3 regions of the Streptomyces sp. NPDC087310 genome follow, and region 2 is predicted to be linked to each of the others. Evidence: riboswitches for the same ligand, from Rfam matches in the RefSeq annotation. Region 2 holds a riboswitch; each other region holds the start of a gene.
What was found. A riboswitch is a leader RNA that binds a small molecule or an ion and turns the genes downstream of it on or off. The one in region 2 is predicted to bind thiamine pyrophosphate.

Region 1: it holds a riboswitch for thiamine pyrophosphate, as region 2 does, so the genes downstream of both, ACIO3P_RS36040 (thiamine ABC transporter substrate binding subunit) here and thiO (glycine oxidase ThiO) in region 2, are expected to answer to the same signal.
Region 3: it holds a riboswitch for thiamine pyrophosphate, as region 2 does, so the genes downstream of both, thiC (phosphomethylpyrimidine synthase ThiC) here and thiO (glycine oxidase ThiO) in region 2, are expected to answer to the same signal.

The regions. Positions count from the first base shown of each region.
Region 1 covers NZ_JBIUYF010000012.1:91,252-101,252, forward strand. The annotation lists gene ACIO3P_RS36015 (hypothetical protein) at 1-282, shown strand, start outside; gene ACIO3P_RS36020 (LOG family protein) at 573-1,697, shown strand; gene ACIO3P_RS36025 (nuclear transport factor 2 family protein) at 1,833-2,255, shown strand; gene ACIO3P_RS36030 (ABC transporter ATP-binding protein) at 2,263-3,348, opposite strand; gene ACIO3P_RS36035 (ABC transporter permease) at 3,348-4,961, opposite strand; gene ACIO3P_RS36040 (thiamine ABC transporter substrate binding subunit) at 5,126-6,250, opposite strand; TPP riboswitch at 6,342-6,467, opposite strand; gene rlmN (23S rRNA (adenine(2503)-C(2))-methyltransferase RlmN) at 6,507-7,613, opposite strand; gene ACIO3P_RS36050 (phosphatidate cytidylyltransferase) at 7,844-8,911, opposite strand; gene frr (ribosome recycling factor) at 8,911-9,468, opposite strand; gene pyrH (UMP kinase) at 9,596-10,001, opposite strand, start outside.
Region 2 covers NZ_JBIUYF010000011.1:201,108-211,108, forward strand. The annotation lists gene metF (methylenetetrahydrofolate reductase [NAD(P)H]) at 1-484, opposite strand, end outside; gene thiE (thiamine phosphate synthase) at 577-1,227, opposite strand; gene ACIO3P_RS35595 (Rv2175c family DNA-binding protein) at 1,345-1,710, opposite strand; gene ACIO3P_RS35600 (NAD(P)/FAD-dependent oxidoreductase) at 1,887-3,059, opposite strand; TPP riboswitch at 3,229-3,342, shown strand; gene thiO (glycine oxidase ThiO) at 3,340-4,650, shown strand; gene thiS (sulfur carrier protein ThiS) at 4,662-4,862, shown strand; gene ACIO3P_RS35615 (thiazole synthase) at 4,868-5,662, shown strand; gene pknB (Stk1 family PASTA domain-containing Ser/Thr kinase) at 5,805-7,748, shown strand; gene ACIO3P_RS35625 (deoxyribonuclease IV) at 7,755-8,609, shown strand; gene ACIO3P_RS35630 (sulfite oxidase-like oxidoreductase) at 8,694-9,326, opposite strand; gene bfr (bacterioferritin) at 9,483-9,962, shown strand; gene ACIO3P_RS35640 (bacterioferritin-associated ferredoxin) at 9,991-10,001, opposite strand, start outside.
Region 3 covers NZ_JBIUYF010000003.1:392,627-402,627, forward strand. The annotation lists gene ACIO3P_RS12320 (IclR family transcriptional regulator) at 1-764, shown strand, start outside; gene ACIO3P_RS12325 (SsgA family sporulation/cell division regulator) at 868-1,302, shown strand; gene ACIO3P_RS12330 (YibE/F family protein) at 1,361-2,803, opposite strand; TPP riboswitch at 2,884-3,028, shown strand; gene thiC (phosphomethylpyrimidine synthase ThiC) at 3,021-4,901, shown strand; gene ACIO3P_RS12340 (hypothetical protein) at 5,031-5,876, opposite strand; gene ACIO3P_RS12345 (metallophosphoesterase) at 6,027-7,334, opposite strand; gene ACIO3P_RS12350 (LacI family DNA-binding transcriptional regulator) at 7,804-8,916, opposite strand; gene hisC (histidinol-phosphate transaminase) at 9,312-10,001, shown strand, end outside.

The sequences.
Region 1 (10,001 bases), on a different contig from region 2:
GCCGCGGCGTCCTTGTACGGCCCTACGGACGAGCGCCCCTTCGGCCCACTCACCGCGCTCGGCGCGACTCTGGTCATCGGCTGTACAGCGGCCACGGTGCTGATGGCGTCCTTGGAAACGCGGCAGACGCGAGCCTCGACGACCGAGAGTCTCCGCCTTGTGGGCGCCCCGGCGGCGCTGCTGCGTACGGCGGTGCTGGTGAGGGCGGCCACCGTGGTGGCGGTCTTCACGCCCTTGACCTGGGCCGTGGCAGCGCTGGCGGCGATCCCGCTGTCCACGTAGACGCGGCGCCGACGGGTACGCCGCACCACGGGGCGCGGGCGGCCCGAGGGCGGCGGCCCCGCGCCGTCGGCCCGACAGCCCGGCCCTGCGGTGCGGTGTACGCCCCGTGACGCCGCGTCGTACGACGCACCGGGGCCCCGTGGCGCCGCGGCGTACGACGCGCCGTACGCCGCGCAAGGGAGCCCACGGGGCGTCCGCGCTCGCGCCCCGTCGCACGGTGCCGCTTCAGCTCGCAGCCTCCTCCACCCGCCCCAAGGACCGGGTTCAGGAGGATCCCCTATCGTGAGCCCATGTCGAACGACAAGCAGCCCACCGCGCACCGCCAGGACCGCGAGATCGAGTCCCTCGACGAGTTCGACCGCACCGTACGGTCCCTGGGGACACTCCGCGGATACCGCGTGCAGTCCGTCGATCTGACGGCCCGTACGCCGGAACTCCTCCGTGTCGACACCGCCGACACCGTCTTCCTCGGCTGCCCCATGGAGCCCGACGCCGCGTCGAAGGTGCGCGCCGACGATGCCATGGTCTTCCCGCCCGTGCCCAATCTGCCGTTCGACCCGTACCGGGGGTTCCTCTACTCCCCCGAGCAGCTCTTCGAGGGCCTTGCGGACGGCGGCTACGAGGCCACCCCCGACGCCCTCGCCTACGCCTGGTTCCAGCGGACCAAGGCCGACGGCGACATATTCGCGTCCATGCTGCGCTCCGTGCACGACGACGCGGTCTCGGACGCCCTGGACGAACTCGTGGTCGGCGCGCGCGTCGTGGGCGTCATGGGCGGGCACGCGATGGCCCGTGGCACCGACGCGTACGCCGGTGCGGCCCGCCTCGGACGCTCCCTCACCCGTACGGGGCTGACCGTGGCCACCGGTGGCGGCCCCGGCGCCATGGAGGCCGCGAACCTGGGCGCGTACGCCGCTTCCCACCCGGACGAGATGCTGGACAAGGCTCTCGAAGTGCTCGCCGAGGCCCCGTCGTTCGTCCCCTCCGTCTCGGCATGGGCGCAGGCCGCCTTCGAGGTCAGGGCGCGCTGGCCGAAGGGCGACGGCTCGATCGGAATCCCCACCTGGTTCTACGGCCACGAACCGCCCAACGCCTTCGCCGGCCACATCGCCAAGTATTTCGCCAACGCGACCCGCGAGGACGGCTTGCTGGCCCGCTCGAACGCGGGGGTGGTCTTCCTGCCCGGTGCGGCGGGCACCGTCCAGGAGATCTTCGACAACGCGACGCCGAACTACTACCAGTCGCGCGGCGAACCGACCCCGATGGTCCTGGTCGACCGCGCCCACTGGACCGAGCGGCTCCCGACGTGGCCGCTGCTCCAAGCGCTGGCGAAGGAACGCCCGATGGAGGCACGGATCGCGCTCGTCGACTCGGTGGACGAAGCCCCTGCGGCGCTCGCCAGGCTCTCCAACTGAACGACGCGGTCTCCGACTCCGCGTCAACGTCCGCCGCTCCGCCGACGGCATGACCCGTGAGGTAATCGACGCCGCGGCCACTGCGCGACAGGCTCGCCCCTGTACGGACACGCACGCTTGAGCAGGGGATCTCACATGGCCGACGGCACCGCCCTCACCGAACGCACTCGCTCCACCGCCCGGCTTCTGCTCCAACGGATCGCGGAGGGCGACCCCGCCCGTATCGCCGAACTGTTCGCGGAGAAGGTGGACTGGGTCATCGCCGACAACTCCGCTGTCCCGTGGATCCGGCCCCGCACGACGCGCGCCGACGTCGCGGACCACTTCCGGGAACTCGCCGAGGGACAGTATCCCGACCCGGACGGCTCCTCCGTGGACGTTCTTGTCGCGGACGGTGCGGAGGCCGCGCTCAGTGGCCGGCTCGCGGGCACCGTACGGGGCACGGGCAGGTCGTTCCGCTCGCCCTTCGCCATGCGGCTGACCGTGGAGGACGGCCTGATCACCCGCTACCGCGTCTACGAGGACAGCCTCGCCATCGCCGCCGCCTGCACTCCGTGAGCCGGGTTCAGGGCGCTGCCTCTACGCCCCGTACGGGGCGCTCGTCCCTCTCCTCCAGGACCACCACGTCCTCGGCGGCGAAGGCGACCCCTACCGTCGTACCCTCCGCCGGGGCTTCGTGCAGCCCGCACTCGGCCTCCAGGACCGGTCCGTCACCGGGCCGGTCCGGGCGCAGCAGTACGGCGACGCGACTGCCCCGGAACGTACGGGCCTCGACGGTGCAGCGCAGCCCCTGCGCGGCGTCGACCAGCCGTACGCCGGCCGGCCGTACCAGGAGCAGACGTTCCCCCCGTGCGGAGCCGTTCGGTACGGGAATCCGGCCCCAGGCGGTGTCTGCGGCCCCGTCGCGCACCGTCGCGGCCACGACATTGTCGAAGCCGAGGAACCGTGCCACGAACGCGGAGGCCGGCCGCTGCCAGACCTCCAGCGGTGTGCCGCTCTGGGCGATGCGGCCGTCGCGCATCACCACGACGCGGTCGGCCAGCGCGAATGCCTCGCCCTGGTCGTGAGTGACGGCGAGCACGGTCGTGCCGAGCCGTCCGAAGAGGCCGCGCAGTTCGACCACGAGACGCTCGCGCAGGCTCCGGTCCAACTGGCCGAGCGGCTCGTCCAGCATCAGCAGCCGCGGCCGGGGCGCGAGCGCCCGGGCCAGGGCGACCCGTTGCTGTTCGCCGCCGGACAGCGCGGCGACGGCGCGCCGTCCGGCGCCCGGCAGTCCCACGAGTTCGAGCAGTTCGTCGACCCGCCGGGACTGCTCGTCGCGGGACGCGCCGCGCATCCGCAGGCCGAAGGCGACGTTCCCCGCCACGTCGCGCTGTGGGAAGAGCTGGTGGTCCTGGAACATCAGCCCGACGCCACGCCGGTGCACCGGCACCCCCGACTGGTCGGCGCCGTCGAGGGAGACCTGCCCGCGGTCCGGGGCCTGGAGACCCGCCACGACGCGCAGCAGTGTCGACTTGCCACTGCCGCTCGGCCCGAGCACACAGACGATCTCGTGCTCGGCGACCTCCAGATCGACCGCGTCGAGCGCGGCGTACGGTGCGGTGCCGGTGCCGAACCGTACGGTCACGTCCGACAGGGTCAGCAAAGCCATCAGAACTCTCCGGAGCGGTCGGTACGGATACGTTCGAGCGCCAGCAGCGACACCGCGCACACCACCATCAGGACCGTGGACAGTGCCATCGCCTGCCCGTAGTTGAGCTCGCCGGGCCGGCTCAGCAGCCGCGCCACGGCCACCGGCAGGGTCGGCCGGTCGGGACGCGCGATGAAGACCGTCGCGCCGAACTCACCGAGCGAGACGGCGAAGGCGAACCCTGCCGCGACGAGCGTGGCCCGCCGTACCAACGGCAGGTCGATCTCCCGCCAAGCGCGCAGCGGGGACGCCCCGAGGACGGCCGCCGCCTCGCGCAGCCGCCCGTCGACCGCGCGCAGCACCGGCAGCATGGTCCGTACGACGAAGGGCACACCCACCAGCGCCTGGGCGAGCGGCACGAGGATCCAGGAGGCCCGCAGGTCGAGCGGCGGCTTGTCGAGCGTGATCAGGAAGCCGAAGCCGACGGTGACGGCGGAGACGCCGAGCGGCAGCATCAGCAGCGCGTCGAAGCCCCGTACGAGGCGTCCGGCGCGACGGGTCAGCGCGGCGGCGGCGAGGCCGCCGATCACCACCGCGATGGCCGTGGCCACCAGCGCGAACCGCAGCGAGTTCCAGACCGCCTCCAGCGGTGGCACAAGGAAGGTGCCGCCGCTCGCGTCCACCGAGGCGAGCGCCCGGTAATGGGCGAATCCGTACCCGCCGGGGCCGTCGAGGGAACGCTCGACGAGCACCCCCAGCGGCAGAAGGATCAGCAGCGCGACGGTCGCGAGCACGCCGCCTAGCAGCGCCCACTGCCCGGTTCCGCGGGGCCGGCGCGCGGTCTGCGCCGGGTCGACCAGCTTCAGCGCGGTCTCCCGCCTCCGTACGGTCCCGGCGTGTACGGCGAGGATCGCGCCGACCGCCGCGAACTGCACCAGCGTCAGCACGGCGGCGGTGGGAAGGTCGAGGAGTTGCGCGGTCTGCCGGTAGATCTCGACCTCAAGGGTGGAGAAGCCGGGACCGCCGAGGATCTGTACGACGCCGAAGGAGGTGAAGGTGAAGAGGAAGACCATCAGCGCCGCGGCGGCGACGGCGGGGGCGAGCGCGGGAAGCGTCACACGCCACCACGCCGCGAGACGCCCGGCGCCCAGTACACGCGCGGCTTCCTCCTGGCGCGGGTCGAGCTGTGACCACAGGCCGCCCACGGTGCGTACGACCACCGCGTAGTTGAAGAAGACATGGGCGAGAAGGATGGCCCAGACGGTGGTGTCGAGCCGTACGCCCCACAGGTCGTCGAGGAGACCGCCGCGTCCGAGAAGGGCCAGGAAGGCGGTGCCGACGACGACGGTGGGCAGCACGAAGGGCACGGTGACGACGGCGCGCAGGAGTTGCTTCCCCGGGAAGGCGAAGCGCGCGAAGACATAGGCGCCGGGCAGCGCGATCAGCAGTGTGAGCGCGGTGGAGGCGAGCGCCTGCCACGTGGTGAACCACAGGACGCCGAGGATGTCGGGGCGGCTCAGTACGTCGCCGACGCGGCCGAACTGCCAGGCACCGTCCGCCTTGAGGCCGCGGCCGACGATCGCGGCCACGGGATAGGCGAAGAAGACGGCGAAGAAGGCGAGAGGCCCGGCCATGAGGGCGAGGCGTACAGCGTTTCCACGCCCACGCCCACGTCGGCGCCCTTGCCGCTCCAGGCGCCGCAAAGCGCCCCGTAGGCCGCCCCGTACGCCGCCACCGCGCCGCACGGCGCCTCGCCCGCTCCGGCCGTCCCGCGCCGCCCGGCCCTTCTCCTCGGCGGTTACTTCACTACGAGTGAGGACCACGACTGGATCCACTGCTCACGGTTGGCGGCGATGCGGTCGGGTGCCACGGTCTCGGGCCGGTCGACGGTCGCGCCGAACTTCGTGAACAGCTCGGGCAGCGCGACGCCCTTGACCACCGGGTTGACGAACATGTTCAGCGGCATGTCCGCCTGGAATTTCTCACTGATCAGGAAGTCCAGCAGGGCCTTGCCGCCCGCCACGTTCTTCGCGCCGTCGAGCAGCCCCGCGAACTCGGTCTGCCGGAAGCACGTACCCGTGGAGACTCCTGTCGGGGCCTGCTGGGGCTGCGGCTTCGCGTACAGCACCTCGACAGGCGGGCTGGAGGCGTACGAGACGACCAGCGGCCGGTCGCCCTTGGCCTTCTTGCCGCCCGCGGAGCCGGAGAAGCTCTCGTTGTACGCCTGCTCCCAGCCGTCGACGACCTGGACGCCGTTGGCCTTGAGCTTCTTCCAGTAGTCCTGCCAGCCGTCGTCCCCGTAGCGCGCGACGGTACCCAGGAGGAAGCCGAGGCCGGGCGAGGAGGTCGCTGCGTTCTCGGTGACGAGGAGGTTCTTGTACTGGGGCTTGATCAGGTCGTCGAAGGACTGCGGCGGCGCAAGCTTCTTGTCCGCGAAGTACTTCTTGTCGTAGTTAATACAAATATCGCCGTTGTCGATCGGGGTGACCCGATGCTTCTCCTTGTCGAGCCGCACGCTCGCGTCGACCCGGTCCAGGCCCTTCGCCTCGTACGGCGTGAACAGGCCGTTGTCGAGGGCGCGGGAGAGCAGGGTGTTGTCGACACCGAAGAAGACGTCGCCCTGGGGCGATCCCTTGGTCAGGATCTCCTTGTTGAGCGCCGCGCCGGCATCGCCGCTCTTCAGCACCTTGACGGTGTAGCCGGTCTCCTTGGTGAACTCCTTCAGCACCGCGGGGGACGCGTTGAACGAGTCATGGCTGACGAGGGTGACGGTCTTGGACTTCGTGCCACCGCTCCCCCCGTCGCCGGACGACGCTGAGCCGTCGGAGCCGCCACAGGCGGCGAGGGTGGCGACACCGAGGGTCGCCGCGAGCGCGGCGTACGCCGCGTTTCTGACGCCGGTACGGGTACGGATGGTGCTCACTGATTTTCCTCCTGGGATGTCCAGGAGAAGACGCGGCCCTGTCCGGGGGCCGGCCGTAGGTACGGTCCGGGCCCCGGACAGGGCGCAACAGCTTGAGTGATGTCCGAACTTCCTACCCAGAATGACCTGGGCAAGGTTCAGAGGGTCTGCGACCGCTGCCCGCTCTCACGGACATGTGCCGCACTCTCAGCGCTGTGGCGCTCCCCTGTCGGAAAATATGCAATGCGTTTCGAGCCAAGGTTACCCCCAGGCCCCGCTAGCGCTCCGTGGCGGCCAACTGTCCGCACGCCCCGTCGATCTCCTGACCACGTGTGTCCCGCACGGTCACCGGCACGCCGTGCGCCGCGATCGCCTCGACGAACTTCTTCTCGTCCTCCGGGCGCGACGCCGTCCACTTCGAGCCCGGCGTCGGGTTGAGCGGGATCAGGTTGACGTGGACCCGCTTGCCCTTGAGGAGCCGACCCAGCCGGTCGCCACGCCATGCCTGGTCGTTGATGTCGCGGATCAGGGCGTACTCGATGGAGATCCGGCGGCCGGACTTCTCCGCGTACTCCCACGCGGCGTCCAGCACCTCCCGTACCTTCCAGCGCGTATTGACCGGAACGAGGGTGTCGCGCAGCTCGTCGTCGGGGGCGTGCAGGGAGACCGCGAGCCGGCACTTGAAGCCCTCGTCGGCGAAGCGCAGCATCGCGGGCACCAGTCCGACCGTGGAGACGGTGATCCCGCGCTGCGAGATGCCCAGACCGTCCGGCTCGGGGTCGGTGAGCCGGCGGATCGCGCCGACGACGCGCTTGTAGTTGGCGAGGGGCTCGCCCATGCCCATGAAGACGATGTTGGACAGCCGCGCGGGGCCACCGGGGACCTCGCCGTCGCGCAGGGCGCGCATCCCGTCGACGATCTGGTGGACGATCTCCGCGGTGGACAGGTTGCGGTCCAGCCCGGCCTGTCCGGTCGCGCAGAAGGGGCAGTTCATCCCGCAGCCCGCCTGCGACGAGATGCACATGGTGACCCGGTCGGGATAGCGCATCAGTACGGACTCGACGAGCGTGCCGTCATGCAGCCGCCAGAGCGTCTTACGGGTCGTGTCGTCGTCGCACGAGATGTGCCGTACCACCGACATCAGCTCGGGCAGCAGTTCCGTCGCGAGTTTCTGTCGCGCGGCGGCCGGGATGTCGGTCCACTGCTCGGGATCGTGCGCGTAGCGCGCGAAGTAGTGCTGCGACAGTTGCTTGGCGCGGAACGCCTTCTCCCCGATGGCGGCGACGGCCTCGCGGCGCTCGGCGGGGGTGAGGTCGGCGAGATGCCGCGGGGGCTTCTTGGCTCCGCGGGGCGCGACGAAAGTGAGTTCTCCGGGTGCAGGCATGGTCCGTCCAGTGTCGCAGACGACGCCGCGTGGCCCGTTCCCCGTGCATCGGCACCATGGGAGAGGGGGTACGCCGCCCTGTGGGCGGCGTACCCCCTCCTCTGAAGCACGCAGAAGCACGCACCGTCCCCGCACGGGTCCCGAGCGGTACCTGGCAGCACCTTTGCCCGTGTCAGAACCGTCGGAGCCGCCAAAACCGTCAGTCACAGCGGGCAGGGCGGTCGGGACGTTCAGGACCCGACGAAGAGCACCAGCAGCAGCCAGACCACCGGCGCCGTGGGCAGCAGCGAGTCGAGCCGGTCCATGATCCCGCCGTGTCCCGGCAGCAGCGTCCCCATGTCCTTGATCCCGAGGTCACGCTTGATCATGGACTCGCCGAGGTCGCCGAGCGTGGCGCTGGCCGCGACGGCCAGGCCGATCAGCAGCCCCTGCCACCAGGCGCCACCGTCGATCAGGAACTCCATCAGCAGCGCGCCGGCCACCATCGCGAAGGTGACGGCGCCGCCGAGCCCCTCCCAGGTCTTGCCGGGGCTGATACGCGGCGCGAGCTTGTGCGTACCGAAGCGCCAGCCGACGGCGTACGCGCCGGTGTCGCTGACGACGGTCAGCACGAGGAACATCAGCACACGCTGCGAACCGTCCCCCGCCGTGAGCATCATCGCGACGAAGGTCGCCAGGAACGGCACGTAGAACGCGGCGAAGACCCCCGCGGTGACGTCCTTGAGGTAGCCCTCAGGCGGCTCCGTCATGCGCCAGATCAGCACGGCGAGCGCGGTGAGGGCCATCGCGACCCAGGCGCCCTCCGCGCCGCGCGCGTACCCGGCGACGACCATCGCGGCGCCGCCCACGGCCAGCGGCACGAGCGGTGCCTTGATGCCCTTCTTCTCGTCGAGCCGCGAGGTCAGCTCCCACAACCCCACGACCACGGCGATCGCTATGACACCGATGAACACGGCCTTGACGATGAAGAGCGACGCGGCGACCACCGCCCCGAGCCCGACACCGACTCCTATGGCCGCGCGCAGATCACGACCGGCCCGCTTCTTCGGCGGGGACGGCGGGGGGACGGCCATGGGCTCCTGCGGAGTCTCGTCGCGGAACAGGGGGCCGCCCGGCCGAGCAGCCCCCCGGTCGTCGTTCTGGTCCCCGCCGTTCGCGGGTTCGTCGGGCACGATGGGCATGGGCCGAGTCTGCTGTGCGGAATGCTCATCGTATGCGGGACCCGCCGGGGCAGCCCCCTGGTCGGTCGGTCCCCAGTAACCGGCTGTCGGCAAGGCCCCCCGGGAAGAGTCGTTCATCAGACTTCGAGCAGCTCGGCTTCCTTGTGCTTGAGCAGCTCGTCCACCTGCGCGACGTACTTCGCGGTGGTGTCGTCGAGCTCCTTCTCGGCGCGGCGTCCCTCGTCCTCGCCGACCTCTCCGTCCTTGACCAGCTTGTCGATGGTCTCCTTGGCCTTGCGGCGTACGGCGCGGATCGAGATCTTGGAGTCCTCGGCCTTGGTCTTGGCGACCTTGATGAACTCCTTGCGGCGGTCCTGGGTCAGCTCCGGGAACACCACCCGGATGATGTTGCCGTCGTTGCTCGGGTTGACGCCGAGGTCGGAGTCCCGGATGGCCTGCTCGATGTTGCGCAGCGCGCTCTTGTCGAACGGGGTCACCACGGCCATCCGCGCCTCGGGTACGGCGAACGAGGCGAGCTGGTTGATCGGGGTGAGCGCACCGTAGTAGTCCGCCACGATCTTGTTGAACATCGCCGGATGCGCACGCCCGGTGCGGATCGCGGCGAAGTCGTCTTTGGCGACCAGGACGGCCTTCTCCATCTTCTCCTCGGCCTCGAGGAGGGTCTCTTCGATCACCACTTGCTCCTGCGTGTCTTGAGTGGGCCCGGCATGCTTGCCGGCCGGCGGAACCTGCGTCGCGTCCTGTCCTGCACGGTGTCCGACCGGCAGGGCTTTGTCCATCCCCGTACGGGGCAGCCCGGAATCAGCTCCGGGTGCCCTGGTCGCTCACGAGCGTGCCGATCTTCTCACCCTTGACCGCACGCGCGATATTGCCTTCCTTCAGCAATTCGAATACAAGGATCGGCAGCCGGTTGTCCTGGCACAGCGTGATCGCGGTCATGTCGGCGACGCGCAGATCGCCGGCGATGACCTCGCTGTATTCGAGCGCGTCGAACTTGACCGCGTCGGGGTTGGTCTTGGGGTCGGAGTCGTACACCCCGTCCACGCCGTTCTTGCCCATCAACAGCGCCTGGGCGTCGATCTCCAGGGCGCGCTGGGCGGCGGTGGTGTCGGTGGAGAAGTACGGCATGCCCATACCCGCGCCGAAGATGACGACGCGGCCCTTCTCCAGGTGCCGTACGGCCCGCAGCGGGATGTACGGCTCCGCG
Region 2 (10,001 bases):
GGAAGGCGGCCACCCCGACGCAGAAGTCCCCGGACTCCTTGATGAGCCTGACCAGGTCTGCGGCGTACCGCACGCCCTGGGGGTGCTCGGTCCACTCGCCCATCGGGTCGCCGGGCGGGTCGCCCCGTACGGCGAGGATGTTGCGGATCCCGGCGTCGGCGTACTGCCCGACCATGTTGCGCAGCTCGGCGACGGACTGGTCGACGGCCGTGAGGTGCGCGACGGGGGTGAGGGTGGTGTCGGCGGCGATCCGCTTCGTGGCCCTGACCGTGCCGTCCCGGGTGGAGCCGCCCGCTCCGTAGGTCACCGAGACGAAGCTCGGGGCGACCGCCTCGACTCTGCGCAGCGCGTTCCAGAGGTTCCGCTCGCCCTTCTCGGTCTTGGGTGCCCAGAACTCGAAGGAGTACGAGGTTTTTCCGGTCGCGAGCAGGTCACGCACGGTATGCGCGTGATCCGATCGGGTCGAAGCTGTGCCAAGGGCCATATGTGCAGGTTATCGAGGGCGTGGCGGCCACCCAACCGAACGTGAGGCTTTTAACGGTATTGCCGGGAAGGTGTCCGCTCCCGGACACTCGCTCAGGAGGCGCGTTCCCTTATCCGCGCGGCCAGGGCCGCCGTCGCCTCGGCCGGGTCGTCGGCCTCCGTGATCGCCCGTACGACGACGACCCTGCGGGCCCCGGCGTCCAGCACCTGGTCCAGGTTGCCCGCGTCGATGCCGCCGATCGCGAACCACGGGCGGTCCGTGCCGCTCGCCGCCGCGTACCGCACGAGGTCGAGCCCCGGGGCGTGGCGGCCCGGCTTGGTGGGGGTGGGCCAGCAGGGGCCGGTACAGAAGTAGTCCACGCCGGGTTCGGCGACCGCCGCGTCCACCTCGGCCGGGGCGTGGGTGGAGCGGCCGATCAGCGGGGTGGTGCCGAGGATGGCCCGGGCCGCCGGGACGGGCAGGTCGCCCTGGCCGAGGTGGAGGACGTCGGAGCCGATGGCGTGCGCCACGTCGGCGCGGTCGTTCACGGCGAGCAGCCGGCCGTGGCGGCGGCAGGCGTCGGCGAAGACCCGGAGGTGGTCCAGCTCCTCGGCCGCCTCCATGCCCTTGTCGCGGAGCTGCACGATGTCCACGCCGGACGCCAGCACGGCGTCGAGGAACTCGGGGAGGTCCCCCTGCCGCCTGCGGGCGTCCACGCACAGGTAGAGCCGGGCGTCGGACAGTGCCTGGTGGGGCGTGGGCATGGGAAGGTCCCCCCGTTGGTTCCGCGTCTGATTCCGCGTCGTGAAACTGCTTCTTGGATCCGCGTCGGACCTCCGTGGACGGACGACGGCGCCGCCCGTCCACGGACGGTCAGGCCGTCAGACGGCGAGCGCCTGAGCCCGGCGCTTCACCTCCGTACCGCGATTCTCGCTGAGCGCCTGCGCGGGGGTGCCGGGCAGGCTCGGGTCGGAGGTGAAGAGCCACTCAAGCATCTCTTCGTCGGTGAAGTGGTCGTCCCTCAGGAGCGTCAGGGTCCCGGCGAGGCCCTTGACGACCTTGTTGCCGTCAATGAAGGCCGCGGGCACCTGGAGCGTCCTGTTCTCACCCCGGCGCACGGCGATGAGCTGGCCTTCCTTGACCAACTGCCGCACGCGCGTCACCTCGACATCGAGCATTTCGGCGATATCGGGCAGGTGAAGCCAGGCGGGGACGAGAGCATCGATCTTTGCGTCAATCTCGGTCACAGGACAAGCGTGCCATCCCGGACTGACAGTGGGCACCCCGAGCCACCCCGGACGGGGTCGAAACCAGGCCGTATCGGCCTTTCGAGCCCTCCGCGCACCCGGAAAACCCGGCGGGCGTGCCCGAGTGGAAAGCCCGGAGTCCTCAGAGAGCCCGGAGCGCTCAGAGCGCCCGGAGTTCAGAGCGCCCGGAGTACCGCCTTGCGCAGCGGCACCGCCGGATCGGCCGCCGGCTCCGGGTCCAGCCGCGCGCCCGCCTCGATCAGCTTGCGGCCCTGGGCCAGGTCACGGGGTCTTCCGACGGCCAGCAGGGCCACCAGGACGCCGTCGCGCAGCCAGACCACCGACCAGGCCGCCCCCGCGGGGTCGCCGCGCCTCACCAGGGTGTCGGCCGCCGGGTGGTGGCCCGCGTACTGGACGAACCGGCCGAACTGCTCCGACCAGAAGTACGGCACGGGGTCGTAGACCGGGTCGGTCTCCCCGGCGGCCTGCGCGGCGACCGTGAGCGGCCCCTGGAGCGCGTTGTCCCAGTGGTGGACGAGCAGCCGTTCGCCGTAGCGCGCGGACGGGAAGGACGCGCAGTCGCCGACCGCGTACACGTCGGGCAGCGAGGTGCGCAGCCGCTCGTCCGCGGTGACCGAGCCGTCCGCGCCCAGCGCGATGCCGGAGCCGGCCAGCCAGGCCGTCGCGGGCCGCGCGCCGATGCCCACGACCACCGCGTCGGCGGGGAGCCCGCGGCCGTCCGCGAGGACCACCGTGCCCGCCTCGACGCCGGCCACCCGGGCGTGCGTCAGCAGCGTGGCGCCGCTCTCCGCGTACCAGCCGGTCATGGGCGCGGCGACCTCGGCCGGCAGGGCGCCCGCGAGCGGCCGGTCGGCCGCTTCCACGACCGTCACGGCGCACCCGGCCTCGCGGGCGGCGGTGGTGAACTCCGCGCCGATCCACCCGGCGCCCACGACGACGACCCGCTGCCGCCGCTCCAGCACGGGGCGCAGCCGTTCGGCGTCGTCGAGGGTGCGCAGCGGATGGACGCCGGGCACGCCCTCCGTGCCGGGCAGTACGGCGGCCTCGGCGCCGGTGGCGATGACCAGCACGTCGTACGGGACGGGCCCGGCGGTGGTGTCGATCTCCCGGGCGGACGGGCGCAGCCCGGTGGCTTTCAGGCCCACCCTGAGGTCGACGGAGAGGGCCGCGAAGTCGATGTCGAAGGCCGATCCCTCGGCCTGGCCGAGCAGGACGGCCTTGGAGAGCGGGGGCCGGTCGTAGGGCGGGTGGGGTTCCTCACCGATCAGGGCGATCCGGCCGTCGTACCCCTTCTCGCGCAGGGCCACGGCGGTCTGTACGCCCGCCATGCCCGCGCCGACGACGACCACTCCGGGCCCGTCCGTCCGCCCGTCCCGCCCGAGTCCCTGCGTCAGTTCGCTCACCCGGCCACCTTAGAGAGGCGGTGTCCGTCCCGTGAACGGGCCACGGCCGGCACTCCCTTACCGCACGGCACACCGCGCGTTAGGCTTTCCGTCGACACTACCTCGCGGGAGTCCGGACGCACCGGGCTGAGAGGGAGGCTGGAGCGGCCTCCGACCGTACGAACCTGATCCGGGTCATGCCGGCGAAGGGAGGGGCTGGACGCCCATGCAGTCATCCCAGCGGTCACCTCTGGAACAACCGCCCCATGGAGCACACGGCACGTCCGCCTCCACGGGGTACGACGTCCTCGTCGTCGGGGGCGGGATCATCGGTCTGGTCACCGCCTGGCGGGCGGCGCAGCGCGGGCTGCGGACCGCTCTCGCCGACCCCGATCCGGGCGGCGGCGCGGCGCGCGTCGCGGCGGGCATGCTCGCCGCCGTCACCGAACTCCACCACGGCGAGCAGACCCTGCTCGGCCTCAACCTCGCCTCCGCCGAGCGCTATCCCGCGTTCGTCGCGGAGCTGGAGGAGGCGAGCGGCCGGGACACCGGCTACCGCGCGTGCGGCACGCTCGCCGTGGCGCTGGACTCCGACGACCGCGCCCAGCTCCGTGAGCTGCACGCCCTCCAGGTGCGCTCGGGGCTGACGTCCGAGTGGCTCACGGGGCGCGAATGCCGGCGCCTGGAGCCGATGCTCGCGCCGGGCGTCCGTGGTGGTCTGCGGGTCGACGGCGACCACCAGATCGATCCGCGGCGGCTCGCCGCGGCGCTCCTGACGGCCTGCGAGCGGGCCGGGGTGGTCTTCCACCGCTCCTGGGCGCGGCGGCTCTCCGTCGTACGGGACCGGGCCGTCGGCGCCGTCCTGACCGACGGCGGCGCGCTCGGCGCGGACCGGGTGGTGCTGGCGGGCGGCAGCCTCAGCGGCGGGCTGGCGGGCGTGCCCCCGGAGGCCGTACCGCCCGTACGGCCCGTCAAGGGGCAGGTGCTGCGGCTGGCGGTGCCCCGTCCTTACGCGCCCTTCCTGTCCCGGACGGTGCGGGCCGTGGTGCGCGGCTCCCAGGTCTATCTCGTGCCGCGCGAGAACGGCGAGCTGGTCGTCGGCGCGACCAGCGAGGAGCTGGGCTGGGACACGACGGTCACGGCGGGCGGGGTGTACGAGCTGCTGCGGGACGCGCACGAGCTGGTGCCCGGCATCACCGAGCTGCCGCTGACCGAGACCCGCGCGGGGCTGCGCCCCTGTTCGCCGGACAACGCGCCGCTGCTGGGGCCGACCGTGCTGCCGGGGCTCTCACTGGCCACCGGCCACTACCGCAACGGGGTGCTGCTGACGCCGGTCACCGGTGAGGTGCTGGCGACCGTCCTGACGACCGGTGAACTGCCGCCCGAGGCCGCGCCCTTCACCCCGTTGCGCTTCTCCCCCGCCGCGTCCGGCTCCCCCACCATGACCGGCTCCCCCACCGTGACCGGTTCTCCCGCCGCGTCCGGCTCCCCTACCGCGACCGGTTCCCCGTCCGTATCCCTGGAGCAGCCCGTATGAACACCGCCGTGATGTACGTGTCCGTCAACGGCGAGCCACGCGAGTTCGCCGCCGCGACCACGCTCGACACCGTCGTCGCGACCCTCACTCCGGCGCGCTCCGGGGTGGCCGCCGCCGTCAACGAGACGGTGGTCCCGCGTACCCGCTGGTCCGGCACCGCGCTGAACGACGGCGACCGGGTGGAAGTCCTCACCGCGGTCCAGGGAGGCTGACCGACATGGCCGACGACCTTCTCACCATCGGCTCCACCACCTTCGCCTCCCGGCTGATCATGGGGACGGGCGGGGCGCCCAGCCTCGATGTCCTCGAACGCTCGCTGATCGCCTCCGGCACCGAACTCACCACGGTCGCGATGCGCCGTCTCGACCCCACCGTGCAGGGCTCCGTGCTCTCCGTGCTGAAGACGCTGGGCATCCGTCCGCTGCCCAACACGGCGGGCTGTTTCACCGCCGGTGAGGCCGTCCTCACCGCCCGGCTCGCCCGCGAGGCGCTCGGCACGGAGTGGATCAAGCTGGAGGTCGTCGCCGACGAACGCACCCTGCTGCCCGACCCGGTCGAGCTGCTGGACGCCGCGGAGACGCTGGTGGACGACGGGTTCACGGTTCTGCCGTACACCAACGACGACCCGGTCCTCGCGGCGAAACTGGAGGACGTGGGGTGCGCGGCGATCATGCCGCTGGGCTCGCCCATCGGCTCCGGGCTGGGCATCCGCAACCCGCACAACTTCCAGCTCATCGTGGAGCGCGCCCGGGTCCCGGTGATCCTGGACGCGGGCGCGGGCACCGCGTCGGACGCGGCGCTCGCGATGGAGCTGGGGTGCGCGGCCGTGATGCTGGCGTCCGCGGTCACCCGCGCCCAGGAGCCGGTGCTGATGGCCGAGGCGATGCGGCACGCGGTGACGGCGGGCCGGCTGGCGCGGCGTGCGGGCCGGATCCCCCGGCGCCACTTCGCCGAGGCGTCCTCGCCGCTGGACGGGGTGGCGGCGCTCGACCCGGAGCGGCCCGCCTTCTGACCGCCTTCCTACCGCGACGTCGCCGCGGGGCCGCCCGCCCGGTACGGGCCTTCCCGGGGCCTGTCACAGCTCGGCTTCAGTCGTGTGTCCGGTCCGACCCGGGCCTACGGGGGTGTCGGTGGCGACTCGTAGACTCACCAGCGTGGATACGACCCTTCAGGACCCCATCGTCGGGCAGGTGCTCGACGGCCGCTACCGCGTCGACGCGCGGATCGCGGTCGGCGGCATGGCCACGGTCTACCGGGCCGTGGACACCCGGCTCGACCGGGTCCTGGCGCTCAAGGTGATGCATCCGGCGCTCGCGGCCGACGTCTCCTTCGTGGAGCGTTTCATCCGTGAGGCCAAGTCGGTGGCGCGGCTGGCGCACCCCAATGTGGTCGCGGTCTTCGACCAGGGCGCGGAGGGCGCGTACGTCTACCTGGCGATGGAGTACGTCGCGGGGTGCACCCTGCGCGATGTCGTACGGCAGCGCGGGGCGCTGCGCCCGCGGGCCGCGCTGGACATCCTGGAGCCCGTGCTGGCCGCGCTGGGCGCCGCGCACCGGGCCGGGTTCGTCCACCGGGACATGAAGCCGGAGAACGTGCTGATAGGGGACGACGGCCGGGTCAAGGTCGCCGACTTCGGGCTCGTCAGGGGCGTCGGCGATGTGACCAACACCACCGGGACCGTCCTCGGCACGGTCTCGTACCTCGCGCCGGAGCAGATCGAGCACGGCACGTCGGACACCCGGGTCGACGTGTACGCGTGCGGGGTCGTCCTGCACGAGATGCTGACCGGCGCCAAGCCGCACTCCGGGGACACCCCGGCGCAGGTCCTCTACCGCCATCTCAACGAGGACGTCCCGGCCCCGTCCGCCGCCGTTCCCGGGCTCGCCCCCGAGCTGGACCGGCTGGTCGCCGCGGCCACCGCGCGCGACCCCGAGGAGCGTCCGCTCGACGCGGTCGCGCTGCTGGCGCTGACCCGGGCGGCCCGCGCGGCGCTCACCGACGCGCAGCTCGACGCCGTACCGCCGCAGGCCAGGCCCGAGGCGGAGGACGGCACGGGCGCCGACGGGCGTACGGCGGTGATCCCCCGGATCCGGCCCGTCGAGGTGCCGGACGACGAGCCCGTCCGGCACACGAGCAGGCTGGAGATGGCGCCCTCGGATGTCGCGGCGCCGCCCGGCCGGACGCGTGGCGGGGCCGGTGGGCTCCGTGGCATGCCGTCGCGGGGCGTGCTCGCGGCGATCGTCGCGGTGCTGCTGGTCCTCGGGGTGGGGACGGGCGTCTGGTACATCAACTCCGGCCAGTTCACCCGGGTGCCCTCGCTGCTCGGGCAGACGGAGAAGGAAGCGCGCAAGCGGCTCGGCGACGAGGGGATCGACGCGAAGGTCACCCGGGACTTCAGCGACTCCTTCGACCGGGGCACGGTCATGGGCACGGATCCGGAGCCCCGCTCCCGGGTCCGGGGCAGCGGTCCCGTCACGCTGGTCATCTCCCGCGGCCCGAAGATCGTCCAGGTGCCCGAGCTGGCCGGCCTGTCGCTGGCCGAGGCACGGTCCGCGCTGAAGAAGGCCGGACTGGCCTCCGGGCTCGTCAAGCGGGAGTTCGACGAGGACGTCGCGCGGGGCGCGGTCATCAGCTCCACGCCGGAGGCCGGCGCGGACATACGGCCCGATTCGGGGGTCGCACTGCTGGTCAGCAAGGGCGCCCCGATCGACATGCCCGATGTGACCGGCGAGTCCGTGGACGACGCCACCACCGAGCTGGAGGACGCGGGGCTCACGGTGAAGATCGCCCCCGACCGGGTGGACTCGGAGCAGGACGCGGGCACGGTCGCCCGGCAGTCCGCGGCGGAGGGGACCCGCCTCGCCCAGGGCGACACGGTCACGCTGACGGTCTCCAAGGGCCCGCGGATGGTCTCCGTACCGGATGTGACCGGGCAGAGGACCGACGACGCCAGGAAGGCGCTGGAGGACGCGGGCTTCCAGGTCAAGGTCGAGCGGAACTTCCCGTTCCTGGGGGACACGGTGGGCGAGCAGTCCGTCGCCGGCGGCGAACAGGCCCCTGAGGGCTCCACGATCACCATCAAGACCAAGGGACTCTAGAAGCAGATGCGCAACCCTGTCGGTGGCCATGTCCCCGTGGCCGGCGGGCTCGCCACGACCGGTCTGGCGTACGCGCGCGAGCTGGGCGCGGAGACCGTCCAGGTCTTCGCGGCCAATCCGCGCGGCTGGGCGACGCCCGCCGGGAATCCGGCGCAGGACGAGCAGTTCCGCGCCGCGTGCGAGGCGGCGGAGATGCCCGCCTATGTGCACGCCCCGTATCTGATCAACTTCGGCTCGCACACGGAGGCGACCGCCGAGAAGTCCGTGGAGTCGCTGCGCCACAGTCTGCGGCGCGGGCGGGAGATCGGCGCGCTGGGCGTGGTCGTGCACACCGGGTCCGCGACGGGCGGCCGGCCGCGCGAGGTGGCGCTCGCGCAGGTACGGGAGCGGATGCTGCCGCTCCTGGACGAGCTGACCCATGACGACGACCCGTTCCTGCTGCTGGAGTCGACGGCGGGCCAGGGCTCCTCGCTCTGCTCGCGGACCTGGGACTTCGGCCCGTACTTCGAGGCGCTGGACTCCCACCCCAAGCTGGGGATCTGCCTGGACACCTGCCACATCTTCGCGGCGGGGCACGATCTGGCCGGACCGCACGGGATGCGGCAGACGCTGGACCTCCTGGTGGACACGGTCGGTGAAGGCCGGCTCAAGCTGATCCACGCCAACGACTCGAAGGACGTGGCGGGCGCGCACAAGGACCGGCACGAGAACATCGGCGCCGGCCATATCGGGGAGGAGCCGTTCCGCGAGCTGTTCTCGCATCCGGCGACCGCGAACGTACCGCTGGTGATCGAGACGCCGGGCGGCAAGGAAGGGCACGCGGCGGACGTGGCGCGGCTGAAGAAGCTGCGCGACGGCTGAGCCACCGGCCTCAAGGATCCGCGCGCCGTCACCCAGCAGGGGCAGCAGCAGGGGTGGGGGCAGCGGCAGGGTTCCCGCGCGCCGTCACAGCTCCGGGCCGTCGCCCGGGACCTCCTGGTAGGAGTAGCGCTGCTCGGACCAGGGGTCGCCGACATTGTGGTAGCCGCGTTCCTCCCAGAAACCGCGGCGGTCGGCGGTCATGTATTCCACGCCGCGGACCCATTTGGGGCCCTTCCAGGCGTAGAGCTGCGGAACGATGAGCCGCACCGGAAATCCATGTTCGGCGGTGAGCAATTCGCCGTCCTTGTGGGTGGCGAAGATCGTGCGGTCGGAGACGAAGTCCGCGAGCCGCAGATTCGAGCTGAAGCCGTACTCGGCCCAGACCATCACATGCGTGACGTTCGGCGCCGGTGGTGCGAGTTCCGCGATCGTACGGGCGGGCACCCCGCCCCATTCGGCCCCCACCATGCTGAATTTTGTGACGCAGTGCAGATCCGCGACCACCGTGGAGAACGGCAGAGCCGAGAACTCCTCGTGGTTCCAGCAGTGTTTGTCACCGTCGGCCGTGGCGCCGAAGACCCGGAACTCCCAGCGTTCCTGCCGGAACTTCGGTACGGGGCCGTAATGGGTGACCGGCCAGCCGCGCTGCAGCCGCTGTCCGGGCGGTAGCTCGGACTCTTCCGGCTCCCGGCGCTCCAGGCTCTCCGGCTGACCCATGCCTTCCATGGTGACAGACCGGGAGGGGTGGTGATGACCAGGCACACGTCGATTCCGGCAACTCCTACTAAGCGTGCACTTACTGGACGGCCTCCTGATCACGGTGCGAGGATGCGCGCATTCTGCTCCGTCACCGGCTTGGAAGGAGTCTGCGCGATGCAGGGCGACCCCGAGGTCATTGAATTCCTCAATGAGCAGTTGACCGCCGAACTGACCGCGATCAACCAGTACTTTCTCCACTCGAAAATGCAGGAGAACTTCGGCTGGACGAAGCTCGCCAAGTACACCAGGGCCGAGTCGTTCGACGAGATGAAGCACGCCGAACTCCTCACCGACCGGCTGCTGTTCCTGGAGGGGCTGCCGAACTACCAGCGGCTCTTCCACGTCCGGGTCGGCCAGACGGTCACCGAGATGTTCCAGGCGGACCGGCAGGTCGAGGTGGAGGCGATCGACCGCCTCAAGCGCGGTATCGACGTGATGCGCACCAAGGGCGACCACACGTCCAAGGGCATCTTCGAATCGATCCTGGAGGACGAGGAGCATCACATCGACTATCTCGACACCCAACTGGAGCTGATCGAGAAACTCGGTGAACCGCTCTACATCGCGCAGCTCATCGAGCAGCCGGACAGCTAACAGCCAGCCGGACAGCTAACAGCGAGCGCTACGCGGCCT
Region 3 (10,001 bases), on a different contig from region 2:
CAGCTACATCCGCCGCGGCTCCCACGCTGATCGGCTCGGTGCGGCGGGCGCTGCGGTTGCTGGAGTCGGTGGGGTCCCATCCCGACGGGGCCACCGCGAAGCAGCTCGCCCGCGAGACGGGGCTCGCTCTCCCCACGGCCTATCACCTGCTGCGCACCCTCACCTACGAGGGCTATCTCCGCCGCGAGAGGGGCGTCTTCGTCCTCGGGGACGCCGCGCAGCGGCTGGTGCACGCCGGAGCCGTCCGCAGCCGCCGCGCCACTCTCGTCAAGGTCCTCGCCCGGCTGCGTGACGCGATGGGTGTCCCCGTGTACTTCGCGGTCTACCACGAGGGCGAGATGGACCTCGTCTCCGTGGCCGACAGTCCCGCGTGCCCCGCGGTCGTCGCACGGGCCGACTTCCGCGCGACGGCCCATGCCCACGCGATCGGCCAGTGTCTGCTGAGCCAGCTCGACGAGGCGTCCCGCCGCGACCACCTGGACCGCTATCCCGTCCGCCCGCTCACGCCGTACTCGGTGACGGACCGGAGCACCCTGCTGGAGCGCCTCGCCTCGCTGGGGCGGATGGAACCGGTCGTCTCCCGGCAGGAGTACCGGATCGGCACGGTCTGTGCCGCCGTACCCGTCACGGTCGGTTCCACGGCCGCTGCCGTGGCCATTTCTATACCGGTCTGTCAACAGGAACGACTGCTTCCGACGGTCGAACGGTTACGCAGAGAGATCGGATCGCTGCTGACCTCGCAAATCCTCTCTATCAGTATCTGAAAAATTACTCCTTGTGATCCGCTAGCGCTTACAGGACGATTGCGTCAAGAGGGTCAACGGGGATCATTACCAGCCACTGTTCCATCTACTCCGGAGTACAACGATGCGCGAGTCGGTCCAGGCCGAGGTCCTGATGAGCTTCCTCGTCTCCGAGGAGCTGTCGTTCCGTATCCCGGTGGAACTCCACTACAAGGTGGCTGATCCCTACGCGGTGCGGATGACATTCCATCTGCCCGGCGATGCGCCTGTGACCTGGACTTTCGGTCGCGAACTGCTCCTCGACGGCATCAACACGCCCAGCGGGGACGGTGATGTGCACATCTCGCCGACGACGCCCGAGGACCTCTCGGACGTCCATATGCGGCTCCAGGTCGGCGACGACCACGCGCTCTTCCGCGTCAGTGCCGCGCCGCTGGTCGCCTTCCTGGACCGTACGGACCGGTTGGTCCCGCTGGGCCAGGAGCGCACGCTCAGTGACTTCGAAGGCAGTCTTGAGGAGGAGCTGGGCCGCATCCTCGCCGAGGAGAACGCCGGCTGACGGTCCGCGGAGGGGGCCGTCCGGGTGATTCTGGTGTCCCGGGTGGGCTCCGCCCGGCCTACTTCTTGCGGCGGCGGCCCCGGCCGCCCGGTCCGCGCACCGGCGGGGTCGGTACCAGGACCCCCGGGGCCTCCTGAAGCTCCCACTCCGGACCGGCCCCGGGTCCCGCCCCCGGTCCGTCCGGTCCGTCCGGGGCGGGCGGCGCGGACGGGGCGGGCGGCGCGGACGGGGCCGCGGGGCTCTCCGGGGCGGACCGGTCGGCGGAGACCACCAGCGCCGCCAGCGCCGTCGTCACCGGCACCGACGCGACCAGACCGATCGACCCCACCAGCGTCCGTACGATCTCCTCCGCCACCAGCTCACTGTTGGCGACCGCCCCCACGCTCGACTGCGCGATCGAGAAGAGCAGCAGCAGCGGCAGCGCGGCACCCGCGTAGGCCAGCACCAGCGTATTGACCACCGACGCGATGTGGTCCCGGCCGATCCGGATCCCCGCCCGGTACAGCGCCCGCGGCCCCATCGTCGGGTCGGCCTGGCGCAGCTCCCACACCGCCGAAGTCTGCGTCACCGTCACATCGTCGAGCACACCGAGCGAACCGATGATCACCCCGGCCAGCAGGAGGCCGCTCATGTCGATCTCCGGGTAGAGGCCGTGGATCAGCCCCGTGTTGTCATCAGTGTTGCCGGTCAGGCTCGCCCAGCCGATGAAGAGCGACCCCAGCAGGCCGATCAGCAGCAGCGAGATCAGGGTGCCGAGCACCGCCACCGAGGTACGGGCCGTCAGGCCGTGGCACAGATACAGCGCGACCAGCATGATCGCGCTCGCCCCCACCACCGCCACCACCAGCGGATTCGAGCCCTGGAGGATCGCCGGCAGGATGAACAGCGTCAGGATCGCGAACGAGACCACGAGCGCGACCAGCGCCATGACCCCTCGCATCCGCCCCACCACGATCACCGCGATCGCGAAGATCCCGGCCAGCAGCGTCAACGGGAACTGGCGGTCCACATCGGACACCGAGTACTGGAGATCCCGGGGAGCGTCCGGCGCATAGGCGACCACAACACCCTGTTTCACGTGAAACTGCCGCGGCGCGTCCGGCTGGACGATCTCGATGAAAGTGTGACCCTTCTCCTTGCCGCTCTTCAGCTCGACCGTCGCCTTCTTGCACTCGCCGGTCTCCTCCCGCACCGCCTCGCGGCCCTGGGGCGTCGAGGTGTCACCGGTCGACGGGACCTGCGAGGCGTTCACGTCCTTGCAGGCGACCCGCTCAAGCTGGACCACCTGGCCCTCGAAGGTCTGCCGGTCGAAACCCACACCGGTCCGCTCGTGCGCGGGCGCACCGCCCGGCCAGAGCACGGCGAGCCCGACCACCACGGCGGCCGCGAACGGAATCAGCACCGCCGCGATCACCTTGCGGAGGTGCCGGGAGACCGGCACGGCGGGGCCATGACTGTGCGAGTGGCCGTGCGATTCGTGAGACTGCGTGGGTGGGGTCACCGACCGATCATCGCAAGAAGGTGGAGGAAGCGTGGGGCCCTCTGTTCAGCGCGCCCGATATGACGCTAGCGTGGGGGCACCTTTGCACACGCGGGAGCTCGGAGCACCGGGCTGAGAGGGCGCTGACGTGTAGTCCCGGGGACGGTTACCCGGACACCTGCGCTGCGCCGACCGCTGAACCTGTTACCGGGTAATGCCGGCGTAGGGAGTAGGTCTCATGACCATTCAGGACGCACACACGCCTGCCTCCGGCTCGGAGGACACCAGCGCGGACCCGGCCCCCTCGGGCGGGACCGCGGGCGAACGGTCCATCGGCTGGCACAAGGGATACATCGAGGGGTCCCGCCCCGATCTCCGGGTGCCGGTCCGCCAGGTCCACCTCACCAACGGCGCGGATGTCACGCTGTACGACACCTCGGGGCCGTACACGGATCCCACCGTCGACACCGACGTACGCCGCGGTCTCGCGCCGCTGCGGGAGAACTGGATCATCGGCCGCGGCGACACCGAGGAGTACGCGGGCCGGCCGCCCCGCCCCGAGGACGACGGGCTCAAGCACACCTCCCCGCGCGGGGGGCAGCTCCGGAGCGGAACGACCGATCTGCGGGGGCTCGACGCGGTCTTCCCCGGGCGGCCACGCCAGCCGCGCCGTGGCCGCCCGGGCCGGGCGGCCACCCAGCTCGCGTACGCCCGCCGGGGGGAGGTCACCCCGGAGATGGAGTACGTCGCGATCCGCGAGAACGTCTCCCCGGAGGTCGTCCGCGAGGAGATCGCCGCCGGCCGCGCCGTACTGCCGGCCAACGTCAACCACCCGGAGATCGAGCCGATGATCATCGGCAAGCGGTTCCTGGTGAAGGTCAACGCCAACATCGGCAACTCCGCGGTCACCTCCTCCATCGAGGAGGAGGTGGAGAAGATGACGTGGGCGACCCGCTGGGGCGCGGACACGGTCATGGACCTCTCCACCGGCCGCAACATCCACACCACCCGCGAGTGGGTGCTGCGCAACTCCCCCGTGCCCATCGGCACCGTGCCGCTCTACCAGGCGCTCGAAAAGGTCGACGGCAAGGCCGAGGAGCTGACCTGGGAGATCTACAAGGACACGGTGATCGAACAGGCCGAGCAGGGCGTCGACTACATGACGGTCCACGCCGGTGTCCTGCTGCGGTACGTGCCGCTCACCGCCCGCCGCAAGACCGGCATCGTCTCGCGCGGCGGCTCGATCATGGCCGCCTGGTGCCTCGCGCACCACAAGGAGTCGTTCCTGTACGAGAACTTCGACGAGCTGTGCGAGATCCTCGCCGCGTACGACGTGACGTACTCCCTCGGCGACGGTCTGCGGCCGGGCTCCATCGCGGACGCCAACGACGAGGCGCAGTTCGCCGAGTTGCGCACACTGGGCGAGCTCAACTCGATCGCCAAGAGCCACCACGTACAGACGATGATCGAGGGCCCGGGCCATGTCCCGATGCACAAGATCAAGGAGAACATCGACCTCCAGCAGGAGATCTGCGAGGAGGCGCCGTTCTACACACTCGGCCCGCTGACCACCGATGTGGCCCCGGCGTACGACCACATCACCTCCGGGATCGGCGCGGCGATGATCGCCTGGTGGGGTACGGCGATGCTCTGCTACGTCACGCCCAAGGAACATCTCGGCCTGCCCGACCGCGACGATGTGAAGACCGGCGTCATCACGTACAAGATCGCGGCTCACGCGGCGGATCTCGCCAAGGGGCATCCCGGGGCGCAGGAGTGGGACGACGCGCTGTCGGACGCCCGGTTCGAGTTCCGCTGGGAGGACCAGTTCAATCTGGCGCTCGACCCGGACACGGCACGGGAGTTCCATGACGAGACGCTGCCTGCGGAACCGGCGAAGACGGCGCACTTCTGCTCGATGTGCGGGCCCAAGTTCTGCTCGATGAAGATCTCGCAGGACATCCGGCGCAGGCACGGCGGCGAGATGGCGGGCGGCGCGGGGACGGACGGCGCGGACGGGGCCGGGGTGCCGGCGGACGAGATCGAGGCGGGCATGGCGGAGAAGTCCAAGGAGTTCGCCGCATCCGGCAACCGGGTCTATCTGCCGCTGGCCGACTGACCGTTCCGGCGCCGGTCCGGGCCGAGGTCCGGGGCACGAGGCAAGACGGTCCGGGCCGAGGCCCGAAGCAAGACGGTCCGAGATCGGCGGTCCGGGGTTGCGCGGGCGGGTTCGGGGCACCCGGCGGGGTTATTCCGGCCGGTGCTCCGGGCCGCCGAAGTCGGGGCTGGTGAAGTCCGGGCCGCTGAAGTCCGGGCTGCTGAAGTTCGGCCGCCGTCCGGCGGTGGAGCCCTCGTCGGGGCTGCTGAAGTCCGGCCTGCTGTAGCCGATCTTGGGGAGCTGCTTGACCGTACGGGGCGGGCTCGGCGCCGCCGGGTCCGCGCTCGGGTCGGCGAGGGCCGCCCGCAGGAAGGGCAGGATGCCGCGCTCCAGCAGGGCGTGGCGCCATGCCTCGCGTGCCCGGGCGACCTCGTCGGGCAGCTCTCCGCCGGCCGTCTCGTCGGCGGGAAGCTGCGTCGAGCTGTTGCGCAGCGCGGTGACCAGCAGCCCTACCGCGGCGGCGAGGATGCCGAGCGCGGTGACGGCGGCGAAGAACCAGCCCACGGCGAGCATGCTGTCCGCGAACGCGGGCGCCGGGTCGAGCGCCTTGAGGAGAAAACCGACCAGCAGGAAGATCGCCGCGGCGGTGCCGCCGAGGAGCGGGACCAGGACCGTGATGACGGCCGCGAGCCCGGCACCGGAGTCCGTCGCGTCGTCCTCCGCGGGCTCCAGGACCGAGTCGCGGACCGACGCGGCGGTGCCCGGCGAGCGGAACTCCCCGCGGATCTTGGCGTAGTGCTCGTACTCGGCCGCCGCGGACGCGGTGATCCGTTCCGTCGCGTTCAGCGCCATGGTGCGCAACTGCTCCGCGTTGAGCCGCTGCCCGACCGTGGCGAGGTCCGGACGTTCGTGCGCATTGCGCAGTACATCGCCAAGGATCCGCTCGAAATCCGCGCGATCCTCGCTCAGCAGGTGCGGAGCGCTTTTCATGTGCATCCCCCGATACTCCGTAGGGCCGTTGCGCCCGTGTGGAACGAGCCGCAGTCGGCGGAAACGGAGGAGAGCCTGCTACGGATAAGCCGATGGTAGAGCGGTTTTGGCGTGGCGTGACAGGGGGTTTCCGGAAAACACCTGTCCTACATTGATTCAGTTGGCCAACGGAAGCCGTACGACCAGCAGTTTCCCCGCCATCGTCACTCCGCCGTCCATGGCGATGGCAAGACCGTCGGCATATACGTGTGGCCCTTCCACCACCGGTCCGGTGTCGTCTTCGTCGTCGGACGCGTCTTCTGTGCCGACTTCGCCGAGCAGATAGGGAATCGGGCTGTGGCCGTGGACGACACGTCCTCCGCCGTACTGGGAGAGGAGTTCCTGGACGGCCTGCGGGCCGCCTTCGTCACGGAACGCGAAGCGTTTGGTGAGTTTGCGGAAGAGGTCCCAGCATTCGTCGGCGTCATTGCGCGTGAGGATCTGGTGGACCGTGTCGTTGACGTCGTCGATGGACGAACCGTAGTCGAGATAGGCCGTGGTGTCGGAGTGCATCAGCAGATGCCCGTCCTCCTCGACGACCGCGTCGAGCCGGGACATCCACTGGAGATGGACGTCCTGGAGGCGCTCCATGTCGGTGCGCTGGCCGCCGTTGAGGATCCAGGCGGCCTGGAAGGTGGCGGTGCCCGCACCGGAGTTGACGGGCGTGTCGCCGAACCGCTTGGCGCCGATGAGGAGCAGTTCGTGATTGCCCATCAGGGCCTTGCAGTAGCCGCCGGCCGCCGCGGCCTCCGCGGAGAGCCGCATGACGAGGTCGATGACGCCGATGCCGTCGGGGCCCCGGTCGGTGAAGTCGCCGAGGAACCAGAGGCGGGCGTTCCCGGCCGACCAGCGGCCTTCGCCGTCGATGAGGCCCTGTTCACCGAGGGCGGCGACGAGTTCGTCGAGATAGCCGTGCACGTCACCGACGACGAAGAGCGGTCCCGGTCCGTCGGTCTCGGCCTCCTCGGCGGGGGCGACGACGGCCTGCACGGTGTCGCCCCGGTTGACCCTCGTGATCACCGGGAGGTCGCGCTCGGTCGGCGTGTACCCCTCCGGAAGTTCGTCGGCGGGTACCGCGTCGCCGGGGTGGCCCGAGACGTCCGCCGCGGGGCGCTCGGGGGCGCCGGGCGGGTGTTCCGCGGTGGCGGCGAGGGGCGCCGGGACGGCGGCCCCCTGCCCGGGGGCGGTGACCGGCTGGTCCCGTACGGCGTCCGACCGGTCCCGTACGGCGACCTGGTCCCGTACGGCGGCCGGCTGCTCCGGTGCGCCACCGGCGGGACCCGGAGGGCCCCCCGGCGCGGGAGCGGCCGGTGCGGGCCGTCCCGGCTCTCCGGACTGCACGGGAACCTGCGCGTACGGCGGTACGCGGAAGTCGCGCAACGTCGCCGTCCGCACCACGGGTCCCTGACCGGCCCCCTGTGTCATCGACCCCTCCACCACCGTCGTGCCGCCGTACACCTCTCGGCCCCGCCGCGCCGCCGGACGGGGTGAGCCCGTCGGCGGAAAAAGGGAAGGTCCGTGGTGTCGTGCGCCCATCATAGGAATGACCTCGGGCCTCTGTGACGCACCAGGGGTGGTGAATCCGATCGTACCGCCGGTTCGGCGGCTGTTTTCTCGCTGATCGCCCGAAATGCGGAAGGTCCGGCCGTTCGGCCTCTTGCCGGGATCCGCGGGTCGCGCGCTGTCGTACGGCCGCGAACGCCGTTCCGCCGGCGGTCGCGTCCCGCTTTCGTACCGCCTCCGTACCGGTTCCGCACGGCGTCGGTACGGAGGCGGTACGGCGTCGGTACGGAGGCGGTACGAAACGGGACGGAGGGCGGCAGCCGCCGATCCGCAGGTTCTGTACGGCGCCGGTGCGCGGGCGTACGGAACCTGCCGCCGCGTTCGGTGCCGGTCAGTCGCCCGCCGGGGAGCGGGGGGCGCTGACCGTGGTGCGCGGCGGGCGCCGCTGCGAGGAGGTCCGGATGATCAGCTCGGTCGGTATCACCTGCTCGACCGGCCGGTCGGTCTCGATCCCCTCGATGGCGTCGATGAGGAGCTGGATGACGGCGGTGCCGATCCGGCGCGGCTTCAGCGAGAGCGTGGTGACGGGCGGCTCGGTGGAGGCGTACACCGTGGACTCGCTGCAGCAGACGATCAGCAGGTCCTCCGGGACCCGCAGCCCGTACCGCCGGGCGGCGGCGAGCAGATCGGTGCCGTTGGGGTCGAAGAGGCCGTAGACGGCGTCCGGGCGGTCCGGACGGGCCAGCAGCCGGTCGGCGGCGACGGCCCCCGCACACGGGTCGTGGGCGGGGTAGGACTCGTAGACCGGGTCCTGGCCGACACGCTCGCACCAGCGCAGGTACGCGGTGGTGGAGAGCCGGGTGTACGTGTCCGTGGTGGTGCCGGTGAGCAGCCCGATACGGCGGGCTCCGGCGTCGGCGAGATGGTCGAGCAGGTCGAGGACGGCCGCCTCGTGGTCGTTGTCGACCCAGGCGGTGACGGGAAGGGTGCCCGCGGGCCGGCCGTCGGAGACGACGGGAAGGCCCTGGCGGACGAGTTCGGCGACGACGGGATCGTGGTCGGAGGGGTCGATGACCACGGTGCCGTCGAGGGCGACGTTCGCCCAGACGTCGTGGCGGGAGGTGGCGGGGAGGATGACGAGGGCGTAGCCGCGGGCGAGCGCGGCGGAGGTCGCGGCCCTGGCCATCTCGGCGAAGTAGGCGAACTCGGTGAAGGTGAAAGGTTCATCCCCGTACGTGGTCACGGTCAGGCCGATGAGCCCTGACTTGCCGGTACGGAGGGTTCGGGCGGCGGCGGACGGCCGGTAGCCGAGGCGCTCCGCTACTTCTCGGACATGGCTTCTGGTGGCGTCGGGTAACCGGCCCTTGCCGTTGAGCGCGTCCGAGACAGTCGTGATGGAGACACCGGCTGCGGCGGCGACGTCCCGGATGCCCGCCCGACTCTGCCGGCTTCCCCGGCGGGTTGTGTCCGTCCGGCTCACCTGGTGTTTCCCTGCTGCTGTCATGGCGAGCCGATAGTAGGGCTCGGGCGGGCGGTGGGGCCGGTCGCATATGCACCCGGCAGCAGGCACGTTTCTGCAAGACAGATCAGGGTCAACCTCCTTGGAAGCAGAGGGAGTTAATCGTTACTGCCATGGTCTCCTATGCAAGGAGCGGTCTGGACCTGTTGAGAGGCCCATGTTTCGAAGAGGTCTCAACTCACCTCTACGAGGGATGCGCGCCACGGCGTGAGCCACCGGCGCACGCCAGGTACGGAAGTGCTCCCCCCTTTTTTCTCACGGCGCCCGGAGTACGCGGCGGCCGTCCATCCTCATAGGGTGAGCAGGATTGACGGTGCGGGGACGGCACGGACGGTGCCGGACCGAGCGACCGACCGACGAACGGCCGAGGAGGACCCGCGGTGAGCGAGACGAGCCCCAAGCTGCGCGCCGAGCTGGACGGCATTCCGACGTACAAGCCGGGCAGGCCGGCCGCTGCGGGCGGGCCCGTCGCGTACAAGCTGTCCTCCAACGAGAACCCCTACCCCCCGCTGCCCGGGGTGATGGAGCAGGCGGTCTCGGCGGCCGGCGTCTTCAACCGCTACCCCGACATGGCCTGCACCGGGCTGATGAACGAGCTGGCCGACCGGTTCGGGGTGCCGGTCTCGCACCTGGCGACCGGCACCGGTTCCGTGGGCGTCGCCCAGCAGCTTCTTCAGGCCACCGCGGGCCCCGGCGACGAAGTCATCTACGCCTGGCGCTCCTTCGAGGCATACCCGATCATCACACAGATCTCGGGCGCGACCTCCGTCCCGGTGCCGCTGACGCCGGGCGATGTGCACGATCTGGACGCGATGGCGGACGCGATCACCGACCGGACCCGGCTGATCTTCGTCTGCAACCCGAACAACCCGACCGGCACGGTGGTGCGCGGGGCCGAGCTGGAACGATTCCTCGACCGGGTGCCGAGCGATGTGCTGGTGGTGCTGGACGAGGCGTACCGCGAGTTCAACCGGGACACGCTGGTGCCGGACGGCGTGGAGCTCTACCGCGACCGCCCGAACGTGGCCGTGCTGCGCACCTTCTCCAAGGCGTACGGGCTGGCCGGGCTG